3 regions of the Streptomyces sp. NBC_00005 genome follow, and region 1 is predicted to be linked to each of the others. Evidence: riboswitches for the same ligand, from Rfam matches in the RefSeq annotation. Region 1 holds a riboswitch; each other region holds the start of a gene.

Region 1 (7,260 bases):
TCGCCGTGCTGTCGGTCATGGAGAACGAGCAGGTCGTCGCCAACGCCCGTGCCACCGGCGAGCAGTTGAGGTCCCGGCTCGCGGCGCTGACCGACAAGTACGAGCTGCTCGCCGACGTCCGCGGCCGGGGCCTGATGATCGGCATCGAGTTCGGCAGGCCCAAGTCGCTGAAGTTGCGCAGCCGTTGGACCATGCTGCAGGCCGCGCGCAAGGGCCTGTTCGCGCAGATGGTCGTCGTACCGCTGCTCCAGCGGCACCGGATCCTCACCCAGGTCTCCGGCGACCACCTGGAGGTGATCAAGCTGATCCCACCGCTGATCATCGGGGAGCAGGACGTGGATCGGTTCGTCGACGCCTTCACGGCAGTCATGGACGACGCGCACAGCGGCGGCGGCCTGATGTGGGACTTCAGCAAGACGCTGGTGAAGCAGGCGGTCGCCAACCGGTAGGCGCCACAGCGGCGGCTTTTGCCTCTGAGGCAAGAAAATTGCCCCAGGGGCAAGGCTGCGGCTCAATGGAGGTATGAGCTCCCCGGAAGCCGAGTCCGAGCCAGAGGCCGGACCGGACCTGCCCGCCGTCGCACCCCAGCTCCGCGCGCTGCGCCGCCGTGCCTCCCTCACCCTGGAGGCCGCGGCCCGCGCCGCCGGGCTGTCGCCGGCCCACCTCTCCCGGCTCGAGACCGGGCAGCGCCAGCCTTCGCTGCCTATGCTGCTCGCCCTCGCCCGTGTCTACGGTACGACCGTCTCGGAGCTGCTCGGCGAGACGGTCGCCGACCGGGACGCCGTCGTACGCGCCGCAGACATGGAACCGACCGCCGCGGGCGGCTGGACCTACTGGCAGGCCGGCGCCTCCGGCCGCGGCATGCAGGCACTGCGCGTCCATGTGCCGCACGGAGCGCAGGGCGACATCGTGCGCGTGCACCCCGGCGAGGAGTGGCTGTACGTCCTCAAGGGGCGGCTGCGGCTGCGCCTCGGAGACACCACGCACCGGCTCGCCCCCGGCGACAGCGCGCACTTCGACTCGCTGACCCCGCACCGGATCGCCGCCCAGGATCCCGACGGCGTCGAACTCCTCTTCGTCCACACCCTGCTGCAGAGCCCCACGGCCACGCTGTGCCTGGGCCCGATCACCGGAGGCACGCCATGAGCAACAGCGACAACAGCGACATGGAAGAGAAGTTCCCCCGCGCCCTGTGGGTGCGCCTGATCATCTACATCGCCGTCGGACACCTCTTCGCGGCCTTCATGTACCTGCTGTTCGAGGTGGGGGCGAAGTAGGCGGCCCGGCGCCCGCTCCGGCAGCCGCCCCCGGCTCAGTCGAGCAGCCGCTCGCGAAGGCTCTCGCGCAGCTCCGGGCCGAGTCCCAGTCCCTGCTCCAGGTAGGTGTCGACGTCGCCCCACGTCTCCCCGATCGTCTCGAAGGCCGCCGTCAGATACTCGGCGCGCGCCTCGAAGAGGGGGCTGAGCAGTTCCATGACCTCGGGGGAGTAACCGGCGGCGGAGCTGCTGCTGCGGTGCACCTTGTAGCGGCGGTGCTTGGCGTTGGACTCCAGGTAGTCCGCGACGATCGCCTCGCGCTCGACGCCCAGGGCGAGCAGCGTCACGGCTATGGACAGGCCCGCGCGGTCCTTGCCCGCCGCGCAGTGCATCAGTGCGGGCACGCTGTCGTCGGCGAGCGAGCGCAGCACGCGCGCGTGCTCGCCGGTGCGCTCTTTGATGATCGTGCGGTACGAGACGATCATGCGGTTCGCGGCCTTGCCGTCGTCGAGGATCGCGCGCAGCTGGTCGATCTCGCCGTCGCGGACCATCTTCCAGAACTCGGAGCCGTCCGCCGGGTCGCTCAGGGGCAGGTTCACATTGCGCACGCCCGGCAGCTCGACGTCGGGCCCTTCCAGCTTCTGGTCGGCCGCGTTGCGGAAGTCGAAGATCGTGTGCAGCCCCAGGGAGCTGAGGAAGGCGGCGTCCTCCTGGGTCGCGTGTGCGAGGTGGCCGCTGCGGAACAGCACTCCGTGCCGCACCCGCCGTCCGTCCACGGTCGGAAGTCCACCCACATCGCGGAAGTTGCGGACTCCGGCCAGCTCGGGCTCGGTCGACGGGATCTGCTGCGTCACGGGGGCTCCTCCCAGTCCGCCCCGCCGGCGCGGCTCGTCGGCGGGCACGCTCTCGACGATACGACATGGATTCCTTGGGCAATGAGTTGTCCACAGGCGTTGCCGACAGGCCCCACGGCCCTTGATGATGTTGGTCATTGATCGCACCTGTTCGGATGTGTGAGGCCTTGATGCTGGAGATCTCCGACAACGGCCGTACCTGGCTCCTCTCCGGGACGACCAGCAGTTACGCCGTCCACCTCACCGAGGCGGACGAGCTCCTGCACCTGCACTGGGGGCCGCGGATCGCGCTCGCGGACGCCGAGGCCCTCGCCGTCCGCCCGCTGCCCGACTACCGGCCCTTCGAGGCCCCGCTCGACGGGCGCGAGGAGTACCCGGTCGAGGGCGGACCCCGCTTCGCACGGCCCGCCCTGTCGGTGCGCACCGACGAGCGGCGCGGCACCGAGTGGCACTTCGAGGCGTACGACGTCGAGGGCGGGGACGACGGCGAGCTGCGCCTGCGTTTCCGTGACGGCGGGCTGACGGTCACGCTCCACTACCGGATGCGACACGACGTCGTAGAACGCTGGGTGACCCTCGACAACGAGGGGTCCGCCCTGGAGCTGCTGCGGGCCGACTCCGCCGTCTGGACGCTGCCCGACCGGGAGGACTGGCGGCTGTCGCAGCTGCACGGGCGCTGGGCCGCCGAGTCCCGGCTGACCGCGTCCCCTCTCACCTACGGTGAGAAGATCATCGGCAGCCGTCGCGGCCACACCGGGCATCAGCACCTGCCGTGGGTCGCGCTCGACACCGACGCGACCGAGGAGCGCGGCGAGGTCTACGGCTGCGCTCTCGGCTGGTCGGGTTCCTGGCGGATCGCGGTGGCACAACTCCCGGACGCGCGCGTGCAGATCACCGGCGGTGCCGGATACGACGACTCCGGGCTGCTGCGCCTGGAGGCGGGGGAGTCGTACACGACCCCCGTCTTCGCCGGCCTGTGGAGCGACGGCGGCTTCGGCGGTGCGAGCCGCGCCTGGCACGCCTACCAGCGCGCGTACGTCGTCCCGGACGCGGACCGGGACCGGCCGGTGCTGTTCAACTCCTGGGAGGCCACGGAGTTCGACATCTCCGAGGAGCAGCAGGGGACGCTCGCCCGGCGGGCCGCGGCGATCGGTGTCGAGCTGTTCGTGGTCGACGACGGCTGGTTCGGGAAGCGCGTCAGCGACCGGGCCGGACTCGGCGACTGGACGGTCAACCCGGACCGCTTCCCGAACGGCCTCAAGCCCCTCGCCGACTATGTGCACGCCCTCGGCATGCAGTTCGGCATCTGGGTCGAGCCCGAGATGGTCAATCCGGACAGCGATCTCTACCGCGCCCATCCCGACTGGGTGCAGTTCCAATCGGGACGAAAGCGGACGGAGTTCCGTAATCAGCTCGTACTGAACCTGGCCCGGGAGGACGTTCAGGAGTACCTCTGGGGGCAGCTCGACGCGCTCCTTTCCAGTGCCCCGATCGACTACGTGAAGTGGGACTTCAACCGCTGCTTCACCGACGCGGGCTGGCCCGGCGAGCCCTACCCGCAGCGGCTCTGGGTCGACCATGTCCGCGGGTTCTACGCGCTGTTGGACCGCCTGCGGGCGGCCCACCCGGGCGTCGCCTTCGAATCCTGCTCGGGCGGCGGCGGCCGTATCGACCTCGGCGTCCTGAGCCGTACGGACCAGGTGTGGACCTCCGACAACACCGACCCGCTCGACCGGCTCGCCATCCAGCACGGCTTCAGCCAGATCCACCCCGCGCGCGTGATGGCCGCCTGGGTCACCGACAGCCCCAACACCCAGCTCAACGACCGGGTCAGCTCGCTGCGCTTCCGGTTCGTGAGTGCCATGGCCGGCGTGCTCGGGGTCGGCGGGGACCTCACCCGGTGGACCGAGGAGGAGCTCGCCGAGGCCGGTGGGTGGGTGGGGCTCTACAAAGAGATCCGGCCGCTCGTGCAGCACGGGGACCTCTATCGGCTGCGGTCTCCGCGGGGCGGGCTGAGTGCGGTGCAGTACGTGCGCGGGGACGAGGCGGTCGTCCTCGCCTGGCTCCAGGCGCAGAGCTACGGCGAACCCGTTCCGGCGCTGCGACTGCGCGGCCTCGACCCGACAGCCTCGTATGAATGCCGTGAAACGGGCGAAGTTCACAGAGGTGCCGTACTGCTGCATCACGGACTGCGTACCGGATTGCGTGGCGACCTCGACGCCGCAGTTTTCCGCCTGCGTCGCATCTGAGTGTTCTGTCCGAATTGGTATCTTGGTTGGGATTCAGTCCTGTTCAGTTGCCTTCGCATGCCTTCGCTCCAACTCGCTCCGGAATAGGGAGTCCTGGGGTGAGGGTGCGTGAGGAGCGTCATATTCGTGACCGTGCGTGGCCCGTCATGTCCACGTAATTCACGTGCTTTACATGGGGATTTGGGTGAGGCGGCGCCCTCGGAATTCACGCAGGGTGACCGGGAATTTTCTCAGGGGATCTACAGAAACGGATTCATAGGGAACCGTCGCTTGTCCCTTTGCGTCCCGGTCGCTTACGTTCGCCACCAATCCGGACGGACGCCCAATCCTGCCGCCGCCCGGAATCCGCACAACTCACCCGTGAACGGCAGGAGCGGGGGACCCACAGGACTTACCGCCTGTTCCGGTCTCCGGAACGGCTAGGGGTAAAGCCGCGTGCAGCGCGGCCGGGCATCTCCAGCCCGCACCCGACAGCTCACCTCGTAGGCGCCGGAGAGGAATTCGCCATGCCCGCCAAGGGTAAGCACCGCCGCCCGAAGCCCCAGCGCTTCACCCGCACCATCGCCGTCGCCGGAACCGGTGGCGCCGCACTCGCTCTTCCACTCATAGGTGCTACCGGCGCCCATGCCAGCACAGCGCAGTCCGTTTCTCAGTCCGTTTCCCAGTCGGTTTCGGAAAAGACCGTCCAGTCCCTTCCGGCCGCCGAGAAGAAGAGCGCCGCGAACAAGGCGGGTGCACGGACCTATTCGGTGCGGGCAGGCGATTACCTCGCGAAGATCGCCGACGAGCAGCACGTCGCCGGCGGCTGGAAGAAGCTCTACTCGGACAATCGACGGGCCGTCGGCGACGACCCGTCCCTGATCCACCCGGGCCTGAAGCTCTCGATCGGCAAGAAGGCCCCGGCGAGCACCGCCAAGTCCTCGTCCTCGCCTTCCTCTTCGTCCGCCTCGAAGACGTCCGCTTCGTCGAATTCCTCGAATTCCTCGAACCAGACGGCCGCCACGCAGGCCTCCGACTCCACCGGCTTCACCCTCCCGGTGACCGGTGCCACCATCGGCACCGGCTACCACGTGGCCGGCAGCATGTGGTCCAGCGGGTACCACACCGGCGTGGACTTCGTGGTCCCGACCGGCACGTCCCTCAAGGCCGTTGGCGCGGGCACGGTCGTCTCCGCGGGCTGGGGCGGCGCGTACGGCAACCAGGTCGTCATCAAGCTCGCCGACGGCTACTACGCGCAGTACGGCCACCTTTCCCAGCTCTCCGTTTCGGCCGGCCAGACCGTGACCGAGGGCCAGCAGATCGGCCTCTCCGGCGCGACCGGCAACGTGACCGGCCCGCACCTGCACTTCGAGATCCGCACCACGCCGGACTACGGCTCCGACGTGGACCCGGTCGCCTACCTCCGCTCGAAGGGCGTCGCCGTCGGCTGACGCCCCCTCAGAACCACCTGCCTGACACGCTGCCGAAGGCCGGACCCCGATCCCCGGGTCCGGCCTTCGGTGTGTCCGGGGTGTCGACAGCGCGGGGTGCGGACGGCACAGTGATCCCCGTCCGTGATGCAAGCGCTTTCTAGCGCTTCTACCGCAGAAGGGGTCCTCCGACGTGACGACCACGCGCAGAGCTTTCGGAGCACTGGCCGCCGGTGCCGCCCTGGCGACCCTCGCCCCCGCCGCGACGGCGAACGCGTCCGGCCGCGGACGCCTCGTCGCCCACGACGACTTCCGTCACGGCCTCCACCAGTGGGTGACCGAACTCCAGGACGGTGGCAGGGTCACCGCGTCCCGCGGGGTCCTGGAGGTCGACGTGCCGAGCGGTGCCACCGTTTGGTTCAGGGAGCGGCTCGAAGGGCCGTACGTCCTCGAGTACACCGCCACGCCCGTCTCCGAGGGCGGCGCCAACGACCGCGTCTCCGACCTCAACAACTTCTGGAACGCCACCGACGCCCGCTCCCCGGACGACCTCTTCGCCACCCCGCGGGACGGGGCCCTGGACGGGTACGACTACCTCACGACCTACTACGCGGGCTACGGCGCCAACTACAACACCACGACCCGGCTGCGCCGTTACGTCGGCCAGGCCGGGGTCCGGCCGCTGATCTACGACTACACGGAGCCGCTGCTCGTCGCGAACGAGCCCAACCGCGTCCGTATCGTCTCCGACGGCTCGACGGTCCGCTGGTGGAACAACGGACGGCTCGTCTTCGACTACAGCGACCCGGAGCCGTACAGGAACGGGCACTTCGCGTTCCGGACCACGTGGAGCCACTTCCGGATCGCCGACTTCAGGGTCTGGCGGTTGACCGCTCAACAGCGCTGATCGAACAGTTATTCCGGGCTTGGCGAACACTTTAGGAGTGGCTTATCTCACCGCCAGTCAACCCCTGCTTACGGTCGCGTAGGTCACATTCGAAGGTGAATCATGGCCGACGTGGCAGACGATTCGAAGAGTGACAGCAGATCAGTGATCGGGTCGTACGTTGCGGTGGGGGACAGCTTCACCGAGGGCGTTGGCGACCCCGGCCCCGACGGGGCGTTCGTCGGCTGGGCCGACCGGTTCGCGGTGCTTCTCGCGGACCGGCAACCCGAGGGCGACTTCGGCTACACCAACCTCGCCGTGCGCGGCAAGCTGCTCGACCAGATCGTGGAGGACCAGGTCCCGCAGGCCATCGAACTGGCGCCGGACCTGGTCTCCTTCTGTGCGGGCGGCAACGACATCATCCGGCCCGGAACCGACCCCGACGAGGTCGCCGAGCGCTTCGAGCGGGCGCTCGTCCGGCTCACCGATTCCGTCGGCACCGTCATGGTGACGACCGGCTTCGACACCCGTGGCGTCCCCGTGCTCAAGCACCTGCGCGGCAAGATCGCCACCTACAACGGTCATGTCCGGGCCATCGCCGACCGG
Region 2 (7,260 bases), 2.4 Mb from region 1:
CGCGGATACGCGTACAAGGAGATCGCCAAGCAGCTCTTCATCTCCGTGAAGACGGTCGAGTCCCATGTCTCGGCGGTCCTGCGGAAGTTGCAGTTGTCCAACCGGCACGAGCTGACTCGGTGGGCGACCGCTCGGCGGCTGGTCTGACAGCCTGTCCGACGCTCACCCCACCCGGGCGGCGCCGGCGAACGGCATCTCGTCGATCGGCGCCAGCCGCACCGGCGCCGACGGGTTCGGGGCGTGGATCATCTGCCCGTTGCCGACGTAGATGCCGACGTGGCTGATGCCGGAGTAGAAGAACACGAGGTCGCCCGGGGCCAGTTCGGAGCGCGAGACACGACGGCCCGCGTCGATCTGGGCGTAGGTCGTGCGGGGCAGCGAGATGCCGGCGGAGCGGTAGGCGGCCTGGACGAGGCCCGAGCAGTCGAAGGAGTCCGGTCCGGTCGCGCCCCACACATAGGGGCTGCCGAGCTTGGCGTACGCGTACGAGACGGCCGCCGCGGCACGGGAGTTGGATGCCTCGGCGGTGGCGGACCCGAGGTCGTCCCGGCCACCCGTGCCGGACCGTGAGGCGCGGCCCGAGTCCCCGAGCCCGGCGCGCTCCTCGGGCGACAGCGAGGACATCAGCTGCCGCGCAGCGTCCAGCTTCCCGGTGATCGCCTTCTTGTCCCGCTTCAGCTCCGCCTGCCGCGCCTTCAGTGAGGCCAGTTCGACGCGCGCGGCGCCGCGCAACTGCTCGATCTCCCGCAGTTGTTTGCGTACGCCCGTGACGGCCGCCGCCTGTCGGGTGCCCGCCCGGTCGACGAACTCGGCACCCTCGAGGTAGTGGTCGGGGTCGTCCGACAGCGCGAGTTGCAGCGCGGGGTCGAGACCGCCGTCGCGATACTGCGCCGCGGCCATCGAACCCAGCGCGTCCCGCGCCGAGTTGAGCTTGTCCGTCCTGCGCGCCGCCTCGTCCCGCAGGGTCGACAGCCGCCGCTCGGCCGCGTCCGCCTTCTCCTTCGCCCCGTTGTACTTCTCGGTGGCGACCTCCGCCTCCTGGTACAGCTTGTCCACCTTGGCCTTGACCTGCGCCGGAGTCAGCTCCGGTTCGGCGTGTCCGGTCCCGTCGAAGCCCGTCGCGGTCGCCGCGCCCGCCAAGGCGATCGTGAACGCGGTCCGGGCCGAACTGCCGTTGAGCGAGCGCCGGCTGGGCTTGCGGTGCGCTGCCACGTGGACTGCACGTCCTTTCGTACGACCGCCTCGTCGTGGGGGACGGCTTACGCGTCCGGCGGCGGCCCGCACAGGGGGAGCGGGCCGCCGCCGGACCTTCTCGGCGGTGGTGTCCGACTGCCGCCCCTGGCCCGGGCGGCGGTGGGGAGCCGGTCACCTGGTGGAGGACGCTAAACCTGACGGTGTCGGCTCGGTAACGCGTTGTGCGGAAGTGCCGCGAGCGGATCGCCGGGTGACCGTATACGACCGTGATCCGCGACTCGTGCCGACGACTTCGCGCAGTGCGCTGACCGATGTGACGGTTCCGGGACACGGGTGAGTGACGGAGTGCTATGGGCCGCATATATGCAAGATCAGCCCATGAAGGGTGGCCCGGTGTCGGACGCCCCGTGCGCCCCTGTTTAAGCTCCGGCCTCATGGACGTACTCATCCATCTCTTCGTCGGCCTGCACATCATCGGCATCGCCTCGCTGCTCGGCGGCTTCCTCACCCAGATGAAGGCGATGGGCCGCGGCGAGGCCCGCTTCGTCCCGGCGATGCTGCACGGCGCGTTGACGATGCTGGTCACCGGCGCGATCCTGGTCGGCCTCAACCAGGCCGACGACCAGCACGTCAACAACATCAAGATCGGCCTGAAGCTGGCCCTGCTGATCGTGATCCTCGGTCTGGTCTACGTGAAGCGGGACGACGAGAAGGTCGACAAGAGCCTGTTCGGGCTGGTGGGCCTGCTCACCACGGCCAACATCTTCATCGCGGTGCTGTGGACCTGATGCCGGCGCGGCCTGCCGCGACGGCCCCCGCGGCGACGGCCACCCACGCCGCCACCGCGATCCACAGCAGCACCTGCCCGGGTCCCTCGAGCGAGGGGACGTCGAGGGCGGCGGCGACGGACAGCGCGGCCGCCGCCGTCATCCCCAACGGGAACACGGTCGCCCAGCGGCGCGCGTCGTAGCCGAGCCGCGGCCGGACCGCCTCCGCGACGAGCAGTACGGCGTACCAGGCCAGGTCGAGCACGAGCAGGGCCACGGTGACGGCGCGCAGAACGTCGCGGTCGTCGTCGTTCCACAGATACAGGCGCGCACTGTCCGCGGCGACGAGCTTCGATCCGGCGAGCGCCGAGATGGCGAGCACGCCGCCCGCCACCCAGTGGTCCCCGTGCCCCTCCGTCACCTGGCGCAGGTCGAAGCGGGCCAGCGCGAAGCCGTAGAGAACGAGCCCGAGCCAGAACAGCACGAGCGCCGCGTGCGCGAGCCACGCCACCGCCTCGGCCCCGGCGAGCGTGGCGCCGAGCACGGCGAGCCCCTGGGTGGCCACGCAGCACAGGAACACCGAGCCGGGCATACGCCGGCGCCAGTGCCGTACGACCTCGACGAGCAGCCCCGGCCACAGCACGGCCGCCAGTGCGAGCAGGGCCTCGGCGAGGGTCTGCCGGCCGAGGGCGGAGAACCGGGTCCCGAGCACGGCGGTCGCCGCGACGGCGGTGAGCGCCCCCGGCGTCCCGGCCTCCGCCCGCCACCTCTCCCGCTCCCACACCAGACGCACGCCGAATTCCGCCGCCAGCGCCACCCACGCGACACAGGTCAGGACCAGGGCGACCTTCGACAGCACCTCGTACCCCGTCAGATGCAGCCCGACCGACACGATGCCGGTCGCCATCACGGCGGCTCCGGCCGCCGGCGAACGCTGCGCCCACCAGGCGCGGAGGGAGGTTGGGTCGGGCATGGGGCCGATGCTAAGGAGCGCGGTGCGTGTTGAGCGTGGGGCACGCGCGTGGGTGGGGCGAAATACGCGCGGGCGCGGGGCAAGGGGGAGGGCGTGAGGCAGGAGCCGCACACCTCACCCGGGTGCGAGGCGCCCCCTCGGCGTGCGGTCGTGGGCGTCAGCGAAAACGGCCCTTTTACGCGCGCGTGCGTCACGAACTGCCTTCACGCGCGCGTGCGTCACGAGGTGCCCGCACGCGCGCGTGCATCGGCCCTCCGACGCACGCGCGCGTGCATCGCTCCTCCGGCGTCTCAGGCCGGCCGCACCACGCTGTGGATGATCGACTCGCCGGCGTAGTAGACCGACTCCTCGCGGACGTACGCGCCAGGCTTCGGGGCGTGGATCATCATGCCGTTGCCGATGTAGATGCCGACGTGGCTGATGTCGTCGTAGAAGAAGATCAGGTCGCCGGGCTGCGCGTCGGCGAGGGAGACCGTGGTGCCGGCGTTCACCTGGTCGTAGGTGGTGCGCGGGAGGGTGACTCCCGCGGCCTTCCAGGCAGCCTGGGTGAGGCCGGAGCAGTCGTAGGAGCCGGGTCCTGTGGCGCCCCAGACGTACGGCTTGCCGATCTGCGCGCGGGCGAAGGCGAGCGCCTTGGCCGCCTTGGTGGCGTACGAGGAGTCGGTGGTGGAGGTGCTGCCCGAGTCCGACGAGGAGCCGCTCTCCTGGGCCGCGGCCTCCTCCTTGGCCTTCTGCTCGGCCGCCTGCTGCTCGGCCAGCTCCGCGGCCTTGCGCGCGGCCTCCTGCTCCTTCTTCTTCTCGATCGCCGCGAGCCGCGCCTTCTCCTCGGCGGTCAGCTTCGACAGCAGCTCGCGCGCGTCGGAGAGCTTCGTCTGCACCGTGGACTTGGCCGTCCGCAGGTCGCTCTGCGACTCGGTAAGCGTCTCGAGGCTCTTGGTGGCCTCCTGACGCTTCTTCATCGTCGCGGACTGCTCGGCGACGTAGTCGTCGACCGCGCCCTTCTGACGGGAGGTCAGCCGTCCCATCAGCTGCGTCTGGTCGAAGTAGTCCTGCGGGGAGTCGGCGAGCAGGAAGGTCGCCGTGTCGGGCTCGGAGGCACCGGTCCGGTACTGGGCGGCGGCGAAGGAACCGAGCTCGTCCCGCACCTCGTTGAGCTTCTGGGTGCGCTTGGCCACGTCGTCGAGGAGGGTGTCGACGCGCTTGCGCTGCTTGGTGGTCTTCTCTTTGGTCGCGTTGTACTTCTCGGTCGCCGACTCAGCCTGGCGGTAGAGGTCGTCGACCTTCTTCTCGACTTCCTCGAGACTCGGCTTGCCGTCGGTCGACGGGGCGGCGTTGGCCGTCTGGGACAGCAGGGCCACGGACGTGAGGGCGGCCGTGGCGAGGGCGGGGGTGCGTATGCCTGCTACGCGCGTACCAGCGGGACGCGACTTGCGGTGCGACGCCAAGGGAGGCGACTCCTTCCACGTTCCGCCTACCGAGTTAGCTGTCGGGTTCGGGCGGGTGGTTCGGAAGGGTTGCCCTACGGTCCTTGCCCCGAAAGGGAGCTGAACCGATTCACCCCGGGATCGGTGGGTCCCCGGCTCCGGATGCGCGGCGGCGACCCGGACTCGACGGAAGCCGCGCGGCCCGGCGACGTTCGCCGGTGGGGGTCGTGCGGCATGCCTGGAACGGTAGCCAACTCGTGTGGCCCCTGTGAAGGTTGATGTTCGATATGCCCGATACATTTTCGTGACCTCTGGTCAGAACGTCGCGCGACGTGGTCCTTCCGGAATGATCTGCGTAGATATGTGCGTATTTTGACCGGAGTGGCGACGTCCGCCCGCTTCCGGGCGCTAACTTCCAGCCAGCCGCGGTCAGGTGCTGCGGCGGGTGAGGGGGTACGGCATGAGAAAGCGCACGGCATTCGTCATCGGTACATCGGTCGCCCTGGCCGCCACCGCGGGCATCGCTCCCGCGAGCGCCACCGGCGGACACTCCGGCGGCAAGCCGGAGATCCGCGTGATAGCCAAGGGCCTCGACAATCCGCGCCAGCTCTCCTACGACCACGGTCGCCTGTACGTCGCCGAGGCCGGCCGCGGCGGCAAGAAGTGCCTGGGCCAGGGACCCGAGGGCCCGACCTGCATCGGCCTGTCGGCCGCGGTCAGCAAGGTCTACCGGGACGGGGGCGCCTGGAAGCGCCACCGCCTGGTCGACGGCCTGCCCTCCGCGGGCGCGCCCGACGGCGGCTTCGCGGTGGGCCTGAACGGCGTCTCGGCCCGCCATGGCCAGGTCTGGGGCGTGGAGACCTGGGCCCCGCCGGAGGCCGGCGTGCCCACCACCCCGCCCTGGAACAAACTCGGCAAGCTCCTGTCCATCGACCGGGGCAGGGCGAGGATCGCCGCCGACATCTCCGCCGTAGAACTCAAGTACAACCCGCACAAGACGGCCGTCGACTCCAACCCGTACGCCGTCCTCGCCCTCCCCGACGGCCGCAGGATCGTCGCGGACGCGGCCGGCAACGACCTCGTCGTGGTGTCCAGGAACGGCAGGGCCCGCCCGTTCACGGTCTTCAAGGACCACGACAAGCACGAGGCCGTCCCGACGTCCCTGGCCCTCGGCCCCGACGGCAAGCTCTACGTCGGCGAGCTGAACGGCGAGCCGTCGAAGCCCACCGCGCGCGTGTGGAGGGTCGACCCCGGGAGCGGCAAGATCCTCGGCTGGAAGTCCGGCTTCGGCGCGATCACGGGCATCGCCTTCAACGACGACGGAGACCTGTACGTCAGCCAGCTCTTCGCCGGCGTCGTGACCAAGGTCTCGGACGGCAGGCGTACGAACGTGAAGGTGCCGTTCCCGGCGGGCGTCGCCGTGGACCCGAGCAACGGCAAGGTCTATGTCTCGGCCTGGTCGATCGCGGACCGCGACGGCACGGTCCTGGAGGGCAAGAAGACGCCGGGCGGCCAGATCTGGCGGATCAGCGGCTTCTGAGGACCGTCGGGTCCGCCGGGCCGATCGGGTCCGTCAGGCCCGGGAGGCCGGCCCGGCAGGCTCGTCAGGCCTGAAGATTCCGGCGATGTTCTCAGGGCGGCGGCGGGCTGTCAGTGGGGCGCCCTAGACTCGGAAGGCGATGAGCAGCCTCTTTGACGACAGCTTCCTGGCGGACCTCCAGGCCCCGCGCGGCCATGCGGAGGAACCACCGCCTCCGCCCGAGGACGATCACGTACCGGAGCCGGTTCCGGACGATCTGTTCGGTGGGAAGTTCGACGCGCCACCGGACCGGGACGCCTACTACCGCGACGGCGCCCCACGCCCGGCGATCGACCCGGCCGCGCTCCTGGACGGGCTGAACGAGAACCAGCGCGCGGCCGTCGTCCACTCCGGCGCCCCGCTGCTCATCGTGGCGGGCGCCGGCTCCGGCAAGACCCGCGTCCTCACCCACCGCATCGCCCACCTGCTCGGCGCTCGGAACGTGCATCCGGGTCAGATCCTCGCGATCACCTTCACCAACAAGGCCGCGGGCGAGATGAAGGAGCGCGTCGAGCAGCTCGTCGGCCCGCGCGCGAACGCGATGTGGGTGATGACCTTCCACAGCGCGTGCGTGCGCATCCTGCGCCGGGAGAGCAAGAAGCTCGGCTTCACGTCGTCGTTCTCGATCTACGACGCCGCCGACAGCAAGCGCCTGATGGCCCTGGTCTGCCGCGACCTGGACCTCGACCCCAAGCGCTACCCGCCGAAGTCCTTCAGCGCCAAGATCTCGAACCTGAAGAACGAGCTGATCGACGAGGAGGACTTCGCCGCCCAGGCTACCGACGGCTTCGAGAAGACCCTCGCCCAGGCCTACGCCATGTACCAGTCGCGGCTGCGCGAGGCGAACGCCCTCGACTTCGACGACCTGATCATGACGACGGTCAACCTGCTGCGCGCCTTCCCGGACGTCGCCGAGCACTACCGCCGCCGCTTCCGGCACGTCCTGGTCGACGAGTACCAGGACACCAACCACGCCCAGTACGCGCTCGTACGGGAACTCGTGGGCACCGCGCAGCGCGCCGACGACGCTGACGTACCGCCCAACGAGTACGACCTCCCACCTGCCGAGCTGTGCGTCGTGGGCGACGCCGACCAGTCCATCTACGCCTTCCGCGGTGCGACGATCCGCAACATCCTCCAGTTCGAGGAGGACTACCCGGACGCGACGACGATCCTCCTGGAGCAGAACTACCGCTCCACGCAGACCATTCTGAGCGCGGCCAACGCGGTCATCGAGCGCAACGAGTCCCGCCGCCCCAAGAACCTGTGGACCAACGCGGGCGAGGGCGCGCGCATCACCGGCTATGTCGCCGACACCGAGCA
Region 3 (7,260 bases), 7.4 Mb from region 1:
AGCGCGAACTCTTCGACATCGGCGTCCAGTTGGAGGGACTGACGGTGCGTCCCGCACTGGTCTGCGACGCGCTCGCCCCGCAGTACGAGTTCGTACGCTCCGGCGGCGGCATCGCCCTCGTCGGCGATCTCGGGGACCTCGACGAGGGCGCGTCCGCCGAGGGCGTCGCGTACGTGCGGGTCGACCACCCGGTCTTCCGGCAGCGCGAGGCGCAGATCCAGACGATGCTCGGCCGCCGACTCCCGTGGGCGGCCTCGCAGTTCACCGAGCTGCTGGTGTCACGACTCGACCGGCGTTCCTGAACTCCTCACGCGGGACGCACGGCGATGCGGATCGCCGCCTCCCCGGCGTTGTGGATCGACTCCTCACGGATGACCGAGCCCGGGCCGGGCGCGTGGATCATCATGCCGTTGCCGGTGTACAGGCCGACGTGGCTGAAGTTGTCGTGGAAGAAGATCAGGTCCCCGGGGCGGCTCTCCGCGAGCGGGATCACCGTGCCGGTGCTCGCCTGCTCGTACGTGCTGCGCGGCAGCGCGACCCCGGAGGCCTTCCAGGCGGCCTGGGTGAGTCCGGCGTTGTCGTACGACTCCGGTCCGACCGCACCCCACAGGCACGGCCTGCCGATCTGCGCGCGGGCGAAGGCGATCGCCCGGTCGGCCTTGGTGCCGACGTGCGTCTCCAAGGCGGGTACGCCGGTGTCGAGCACGCTCGGCTGCATGCGCCACTCCTCGACCGCGGGCACCCCGGTGTCGAGCACGCTCGGCTGCTGGAACCGCCATTCCTCGGCCGCGGGTACGCCGGTGTCGAGCACGCTCGGCTGCCGCATGCGCCATTCCTCGGACATGGGCGCGCCCATGTCGAGAACCGTCGGCTGCTGCAGCCGCCACGCCTCCTCGGCGGCACGACGAGCCTGGTCGGCCGGATCCTGCCAGGCCAACTGGGGCTGCTGCTGGGCCGCGAGGGCCGCGCGCGGCAGGGAGGTCTGCCGGGCGGTGTACCGGTACAGCAGCTCACTGGCCGCCGCGATCTTGCGCTGGCTCTGCTGCTTGGAGTTCCGCAGCAAGGTCTGCTTCGACTCGGGGGCGGCCGCGGTCGGGGCCGGGACGGCTTCCTGGCGGGGCTGCGGTACGGCGGGGAGCGCGGCCGTGGGGCCGGCGGTCAGCTCGGCCACGGGACGGCGGGTCCCCGCGGCGGGCAGCTCGGCCATGGGTCGGCCGGCCGCCTCCAGCTCCAGGCCGGGACGGCTGCCCGACGGGCGCTCCGCCGGACGCCGCGTCGGCCGGGGCTCGGCCGAGCGGGCCGGCATACGGTCGGCCGGCAGTACCGCCGGAAGCGTCGGACCCAGCGACGCACGCGCCCCGTCGAACCACTGCCGGGACACGGCGTCGAGAGCGGGGTCCGAGCGCCTGCGATCACTGCCCGGGGCGGTGGGCGGCCGCGGTCCCAGTAACTGGGCCCGGGTGAAGTTGAAGTTGCCGGTGTCGCTCTCGGCCTGGTCGTAGAGGCTGCTCACCCGCTGCCGGACGTCTTCGCGGCTGGGGCCCTCGTCCCCTGTCATCGGTGCGGCGTCGGCGGTCTGCGAGAACAGGGCCACCGAGGTGAGGGCAGCGGTCGCGAGGGCGGAGTTGCGCACACCTGGGAGGCCGAGGCCTCCGGGGCGCGACGATCGTTCCGGCGCCATGGGAGCCGTACTCCTTCCGTACTCCGCCTACCGAGTTAGCTGTCGGGTTCGGGCGGTCATTTCCGGAAGGCATGCCCTACGACCCTTGCCCCGAAGGGCAGTTGGGCCGATTCACCCCATTGTTCGGTTGGGTCCCCGGCTCCGGCTGCCACGAGGGCGCACCGGACTCGGCGGAGGCCGCGCGTCCCGGCGGGGTTCGCCGGAGGGACTCGTGCGGCCTGATGCCACGCTAGCCAACTTGTGCGCCCCGTGTGAAGGTTGAAGGCCGGAATGTCCGATACGCTTTTGTGACCTTCGTCGTAATGCACCGTCAGATCGGTGTCTCGTGCACGGAGTGAGTCCGGACGGCGACCGACAGTCGCGGTCGAACGGGCTCGGGGACGCGGGCGGACGGGATCAGGAACGCGGGCCGTCGCTCTCGGTCTCGCGCTCGGCGTCCCGCTGCTTGATGCGGGCCGTCTCCTTGCGGACCTCGGCCTGGGTGGCGCGCTCCTTCTGCAGCCACTCGGGCTGCTCCTGCTTCAGGGCGTCGATCTGCTCGGTGGTGAGGGCCTCGGTGACCCCGCCGCGGGCGAGACCCGCGATGGAGACGCCCAGCTTCGCCGCGACCACCGGACGGGGGTGCGGACCGTTGGCCCGCAGCTCACGCAGCCACTCGGGCGGGTTGGCCTGGAGCTCGTCGAGCTGGGTGCGCGAGATGACACCCTCACGGAACTCGGCGGGGGTGGCCTCGAGGTACACACCCAGCTTCTTCGCCGCCGTGGTGGGCTTCATCGTCTGGGTGGTCTGGTGCGACTTCATGGTGTCCAGGGTATCGACCGGGGACGGGACCTCCGACCACGGCCGATACCCTGGCCGGGTGACAGGCTCCGAAGCATCCCCAGCGTTCCGGCTCGCGTACGTCCCGGGGGCGACGCCCGCCAAGTGGGTGCGGATCTGGAACGAGCGCCTGCCCGACATCCCGCTGACCCTCCTCGCCGTACCGGGCCCCGACGTGTCCGGCGTGCTGCGTGCCGGTGGCGCCGACGCGGGACTCGTGCGGCTGCCGGTGGACCGTACGTACTTCAGCGCCATCCCCCTCTACACGGAGACGACGGTCGTCGTGGTCCCCAAGGACCACGTGATCACAGCGGCGGACGAGGTGAGCGTCGAGGACCTCGCGGACGAGGTCCTCTTCCACCCGCTCGACGACGTCTTCGACTGGGACCGGCCGCCGGGCGAGCCCGCCTTCGAGCGCCCCGCCACCACCGAGGACGCCGTCGAACTCGTCGCGGCGGGCGTCGGCCTCCTCGTCGTCCCCCAGTCGCTGGCCCGCCTCCACCACCGCAAGGACCTCACGTACCGGCCGCTCGTGGACGCCCCCGAGTCGAGCATCGCCCTGGCGTGGCCCGAGGAGGCGACCACAGAGTTGGTCGAGGACTTCATCGGGATCGTCCGCGGCCGCACGGTCAACAGCTCCCGGGGCCGCAAGGCGACGGAGCCGGAGCCGGAGCCCAAGGGCAAGGCCGGCGACACGGCCGGTGCCCGGCGCAAGCCCGCAGCGGGGAAGGCGGCCGGGAAGACGGCGGGACGCAACCCGCGTGCCGGATCCGGCGTCTCCCAAGGCGCCAAGCGCAGGAAGCCTCGCCGCCGGGCGTAGCCCTCGGGTGGAGTGGCGCCGCCCTGTGCGGCACGGGCCACTTTTACCTGGTCAGGGGGAGTTTTGCTTCGCAGGGGGATGCGGTGCGCGGACGGCGTCGCGGACAGGCTGCGCGCTGACGGGCTGTTGGGCGCCCCGGTCGACCACCGGGGGCGCAGGCAGCCGCGCGGCGGATGGTGGTGGGCGGCGGCGTTCGTCGGGCGCACGCTGCGGGGCGAGTGGCAGGGCATCGTGGTCGATCCGGTGCGGCAGCTCATGAGTCGTGGGCTGCCCGCGCTGTCCCTGGCGTTCGTGGCCGCCTTCGGTGTCATCTTCTTCCACGCGCTGGCGCAACGGCCGACCGGTGCGGTGGTGGTGCGGATCCTCGGCGGCGTCAAGGCCGACCTGCCGTGGTGGCTGGCCCTGCTGCGCACGCCGGTGTCGCTGTACGTCCCGGCCCTGGATCTGCCCGTGTGGGCGGGGATCACGCAGCTGTTCCTCGCGTTCGCCCTGGCGGAACTCGCGCTCGGCCGGGCCAGGACACTCGCCATCGCGTACGCCACCACGCTGGCCGGCACCCTGACGGTGCGGGTGATGATCGCGCTCGGTCCGGGCTGGGGCGGACTGGGTCTGCCGCCCGAGATCGGGCAGGTGCTGGACACGGGACCGTCCGCAGCCGTCGTGGGCCTGTTCACGTATGTCGCCGTCGTGCGGCGCGCGCCCATCGTGTTCACGCTCACCGGCGGGTCGATGGTGTGGGAGTCGATCGCCGTACCCAATCTGGCCGGACGCGAGCACCTGATCGCGGTCGCCGCCGCGATCGTCCTGGCCCTTTGCCACGGCCGCGGCCGCAAGCGCCCGCCCGTCCCCGCCCTCCTGCCCGTGCGGCGCGGGGGGACGTCGGGGGCGAGGGTCGAGTCTCCGTCCTCGGACGATCACGTGGCGGTCGGCTGAGCGGGACTGTCCCCCGGGATGGTCAAGCGCGTGCCGGGTCCCGTCCATTCATCCGTCTGTGGCGGCGTGTGCGCGCCGTGAGGGGAGGGGTCCTCGCTTATCTTCGCCACGAAATCCGACATCCGGAGTAAAAATGCAAAAAACGGATGAAATGGTTGACGTGGCGGAAGAGACGGCGACCGTCGCGCCGGTCGGCCGGCCAAGACGCCGCGCCACCCGACGGCCCTGGCCGGGCATCGTGACGGCGGCCGGCCCGGCGGCGGTTCTCGCACTCACCGGCGTCGGGTGGCTGAACGCCCCCGCTGTCGCGGCCTGGCGCACGGTCTGCCTGGCCATCACCGTCCAGGCGCTGCCCTTCCTCCTCCTGGGCACGGCCCTGTCGGGGGCGATCAACGCGTTCGTACCGGCCGACCTGTTCACCAGGATCCTGCCCAGGCGTCCCGCGCTCGCCGTCCCGGTGGCCGGTGTCGCGGGTGTCGTCCTGCCGGGCTGCGAGTGCGCCTCGGTGCCGGTCGCGAACAGTCTGATCCGCCGCGGTGTCACCCCGGCCGCGGCCTTCGCCTTCCTCCTCTCCGCGCCCGCGATCAACCCGATCGTGCTCACCGCCACGGCCGTCGCCTTCCCGGGAAACCCCGCCATGGTCGCCGCCCGGCTGCTCGCGTCCCTCGTCACCGCCGCCGCGATGGGCTGGCTGTGGCTCTGGCTGGGACGTGAGGAATGGCTGCGCCCCGCCGTGCGGCACACGGGCCATCGGCAGGGGCACAGCCGCTGGGCGGAGTTCCGCCTCGGCTTCCGGCACGACTTCCTGCACGCCGGCGGCTTCCTGGTACTGGGCGCCATGGCCGCGGCCACCTTCAACGTGGCCGTGCCGAGCTCGGTCCTCGACACCTTCTCCGGCTCGCCCTGGCTGTCGGTGCTCTTCCTGGCCGCGCTCGCCGTCCTGCTCGCCGTCTGCTCGGAGGCCGACGCCTTCGTCGCCGCCTCGCTCACCGGCTTCTCGCCCACCGCCCGGCTCGCCTTCATGGTGGTCGGCCCGATGGTCGACCTGAAGCTGATCGCTCTTCAGGCGGGCACGTTCGGGCGGGCCTTCGCGCTCCGCTTCTCCACGGCGACCACGGTCGTGGCCGTGGTCGCCAGCGTCCTGATCGGAGGCGCGCTGCTGTGAAGCGCCACGTCCAAGTCCTCCTGCTGGTCCTCACCGGCCTGGGCCTGCTGCACGCCGCCCTGTTCAGCGACCTCTATCTGCGCTACGTCAAGGAAGGCCTACGTCCGGTACTCATCGCCTCCGGCGTGCTGCTTCTGCTGCTGGGCATGGCGGGAGCGGCCCTCGACCGCGCGGAACCCGAAGACCACGGGCACGCACACGGCCATGACCACTCCACCGTCCCCCGCATCGCCTGGCTGCTCTTCCTGCCCGCGCTCAGCCTGCTCCTCCACGCTCCGCCCGCCCTCGGCGCGTACACGGCCGCACGCGCGAACAACAAGGCCGTACAGAAGGAACAACGGTTCGACCCGCTGCCCGCGACCACACCCGTGCCGATGACCCTCACGGACTTCACCGCCCGGGTCCAGCAGGACCCGGAACAGGCCATCAAGGGCCGCAACGTCCGCATGACCGGCTTCGTTACCCCGGCGGGGCAGGGCGCCGGCTGGTATCTGACCCGGATCATCTTCACCTGCTGCGCGGCGGACTCCCAGTCGGTCAAGGTCCGGATGTACGGGACTCCCGTGCTGCCCGCCAACACCTGGGTGGCCGTCACCGGAACCTGGCACCCCCGCGGCACGCTCGGCACGAAGTCGGCGACGGCGGCCCTCGACATCCACCGCACGGAGCGCATCAACCCGCCCGTCAACGCGTACACGGACGACCTTCCGCTCACACCCTCGTGACGAGGCGACCGGCACCGCGGCACTTCAACCGGCGTCAGTGGCTCGCCGGCTGCGGGGCTTGCTCCTTGGCCGGTGCTGCCGTGGCGCGGTCGCCGGGGTGCCGCAGGGCGCAGAGGTACGCGAGGCCGAGGGCAACTGCCATGCCGTAGAACACCCATTGGTTGGCCTGGGCGAAGTCCGCGCGGATCGAGGACATGGCGTCCCGCGTCGCTTCGGCGACGGCACCGTTCCCGGTCGGCTGGCGGGTGTCGGCGTTGCCCGTCATGGATTCCGCGATGCCCCGGGCCGTCTCGTTCGCGACGCCGGACGGTATCCCGCGCGACTCCAGCGTGTTCACGACGTTGTCGGTCATCCGGTGGGTCAGCAGGGTGCCGAACACCGCGAGGCCGATGCTCGCCGCGTAGTTGCGGATGGTCTGCGTGATGCCGGTGACCTCGCCGTACGACGCGTCGATCGCCCGGTTGACGGCGTCCGTCGACGCGGGGGCGAGGATGAAACCGATGCCCGCGCCGGCCAGGGCGGCATAGGGCCACTGGTCGTGCATGGACAGATCGGTCAGCTTGCCGGCCCACAGGGCGAAGCCGACGGCTCCGAGGATCCCGCCGATCTTCAGGGCCGGGCGTGCACCCTTCTTGTCGAGGATCCGGCCGCCCCACTGGGAGGCGATGGCGAAGCCCGCGAAGACGTACAGCAGATACAGGGCCGCCTGGTTCGGCGAGGCGCTCAACGACACCTGGGCGTAGACCGAGGCGAAGAAGAACAGCGGGACGAACGCCAGCATGGCGAAGAAGAGCACCAGGTTGTCGACGGTGAACGCGCGGTCCTTGAAGACGGCGAGCCGGATCAGGGGGTGGTGGGTCCGCAGTTCGTAGCGGCAGAAGAAGACCAGGACCGCCAGGCCGCCCACGATGCAGGCCCAGGTGCCGATGTTGTCCCAGCCCCAGGACCAGGACTGCTGGAAGCCCAGGACGCTCAGTCCCATGCCGACCGCGACCATGACGGCGCCCCGGACGTCGAGCCGCTCGTCGCGCCGCCGGTCGGAGATGTGGGCCAGGGCGGTCAGGATCAACGCGACTATGGCGACAGGCACGTTGACCCAGAAGATCGCCCGCCAGGT

The links. Region 1 has a riboswitch for cyclic di-AMP ahead of OG303_RS10340 (peptidoglycan DD-metalloendopeptidase family protein). Riboswitches for the same ligand answer to the same signal wherever they lie in the genome.
Region 2: linked by a shared signal. The riboswitch ahead of OG303_RS20685 (NlpC/P60 family protein) and the one ahead of OG303_RS10340 (peptidoglycan DD-metalloendopeptidase family protein) in region 1 are both predicted to bind cyclic di-AMP.
Region 3: linked by a shared signal. The riboswitch ahead of OG303_RS43635 (NlpC/P60 family protein) and the one ahead of OG303_RS10340 (peptidoglycan DD-metalloendopeptidase family protein) in region 1 are both predicted to bind cyclic di-AMP.

What each region holds. Positions count from the first base shown of each region.
Region 1 covers NZ_CP108316.1:2,148,509-2,155,768, reverse strand. Annotated here, with positions in the region: gene OG303_RS10365 (aspartate aminotransferase family protein) at 1-449, shown strand, start outside; gene OG303_RS10360 (helix-turn-helix domain-containing protein) at 523-1,146, shown strand; gene OG303_RS10355 (DUF6126 family protein) at 1,143-1,277, shown strand; gene OG303_RS10350 (tyrosine-protein phosphatase) at 1,313-2,110, opposite strand; gene OG303_RS10345 (alpha-galactosidase) at 2,281-4,359, shown strand; cyclic di-AMP (ydaO/yuaA leader) riboswitch at 4,685-4,861, shown strand; gene OG303_RS10340 (peptidoglycan DD-metalloendopeptidase family protein) at 4,866-5,789, shown strand; gene OG303_RS10335 (DUF6250 domain-containing protein) at 5,962-6,675, shown strand; gene OG303_RS10330 (SGNH/GDSL hydrolase family protein) at 6,820-7,260, shown strand, end outside.
Region 2 covers NZ_CP108316.1:4,529,973-4,537,232, reverse strand. Annotated here, with positions in the region: gene OG303_RS20705 (LuxR C-terminal-related transcriptional regulator) at 1-147, shown strand, start outside; gene OG303_RS20700 (NlpC/P60 family protein) at 163-1,212, opposite strand; gene OG303_RS20695 (hypothetical protein) at 1,629-1,982, shown strand; gene OG303_RS20690 (tellurite resistance/C4-dicarboxylate transporter family protein) at 1,960-2,934, opposite strand; gene OG303_RS20685 (NlpC/P60 family protein) at 3,225-4,379, opposite strand; cyclic di-AMP (ydaO/yuaA leader) riboswitch at 4,387-4,540, opposite strand; gene OG303_RS20680 (ScyD/ScyE family protein) at 4,819-5,898, shown strand; gene pcrA (DNA helicase PcrA) at 6,038-7,260, shown strand, end outside.
Region 3 covers NZ_CP108316.1:9,559,147-9,566,406, forward strand. Annotated here, with positions in the region: gene OG303_RS43630 (LysR family transcriptional regulator) at 1-302, shown strand, start outside; gene OG303_RS43635 (NlpC/P60 family protein) at 308-1,681, opposite strand; cyclic di-AMP (ydaO/yuaA leader) riboswitch at 1,690-1,864, opposite strand; gene OG303_RS43640 (DUF5997 family protein) at 2,078-2,482, opposite strand; gene OG303_RS43645 (LysR family transcriptional regulator substrate-binding protein) at 2,541-3,320, shown strand; gene OG303_RS43650 (hypothetical protein) at 3,384-4,253, shown strand; gene OG303_RS43655 (permease) at 4,387-5,418, shown strand; gene OG303_RS43660 (TIGR03943 family putative permease subunit) at 5,415-6,143, shown strand; gene OG303_RS43665 (MFS transporter) at 6,178-7,260, opposite strand, start outside.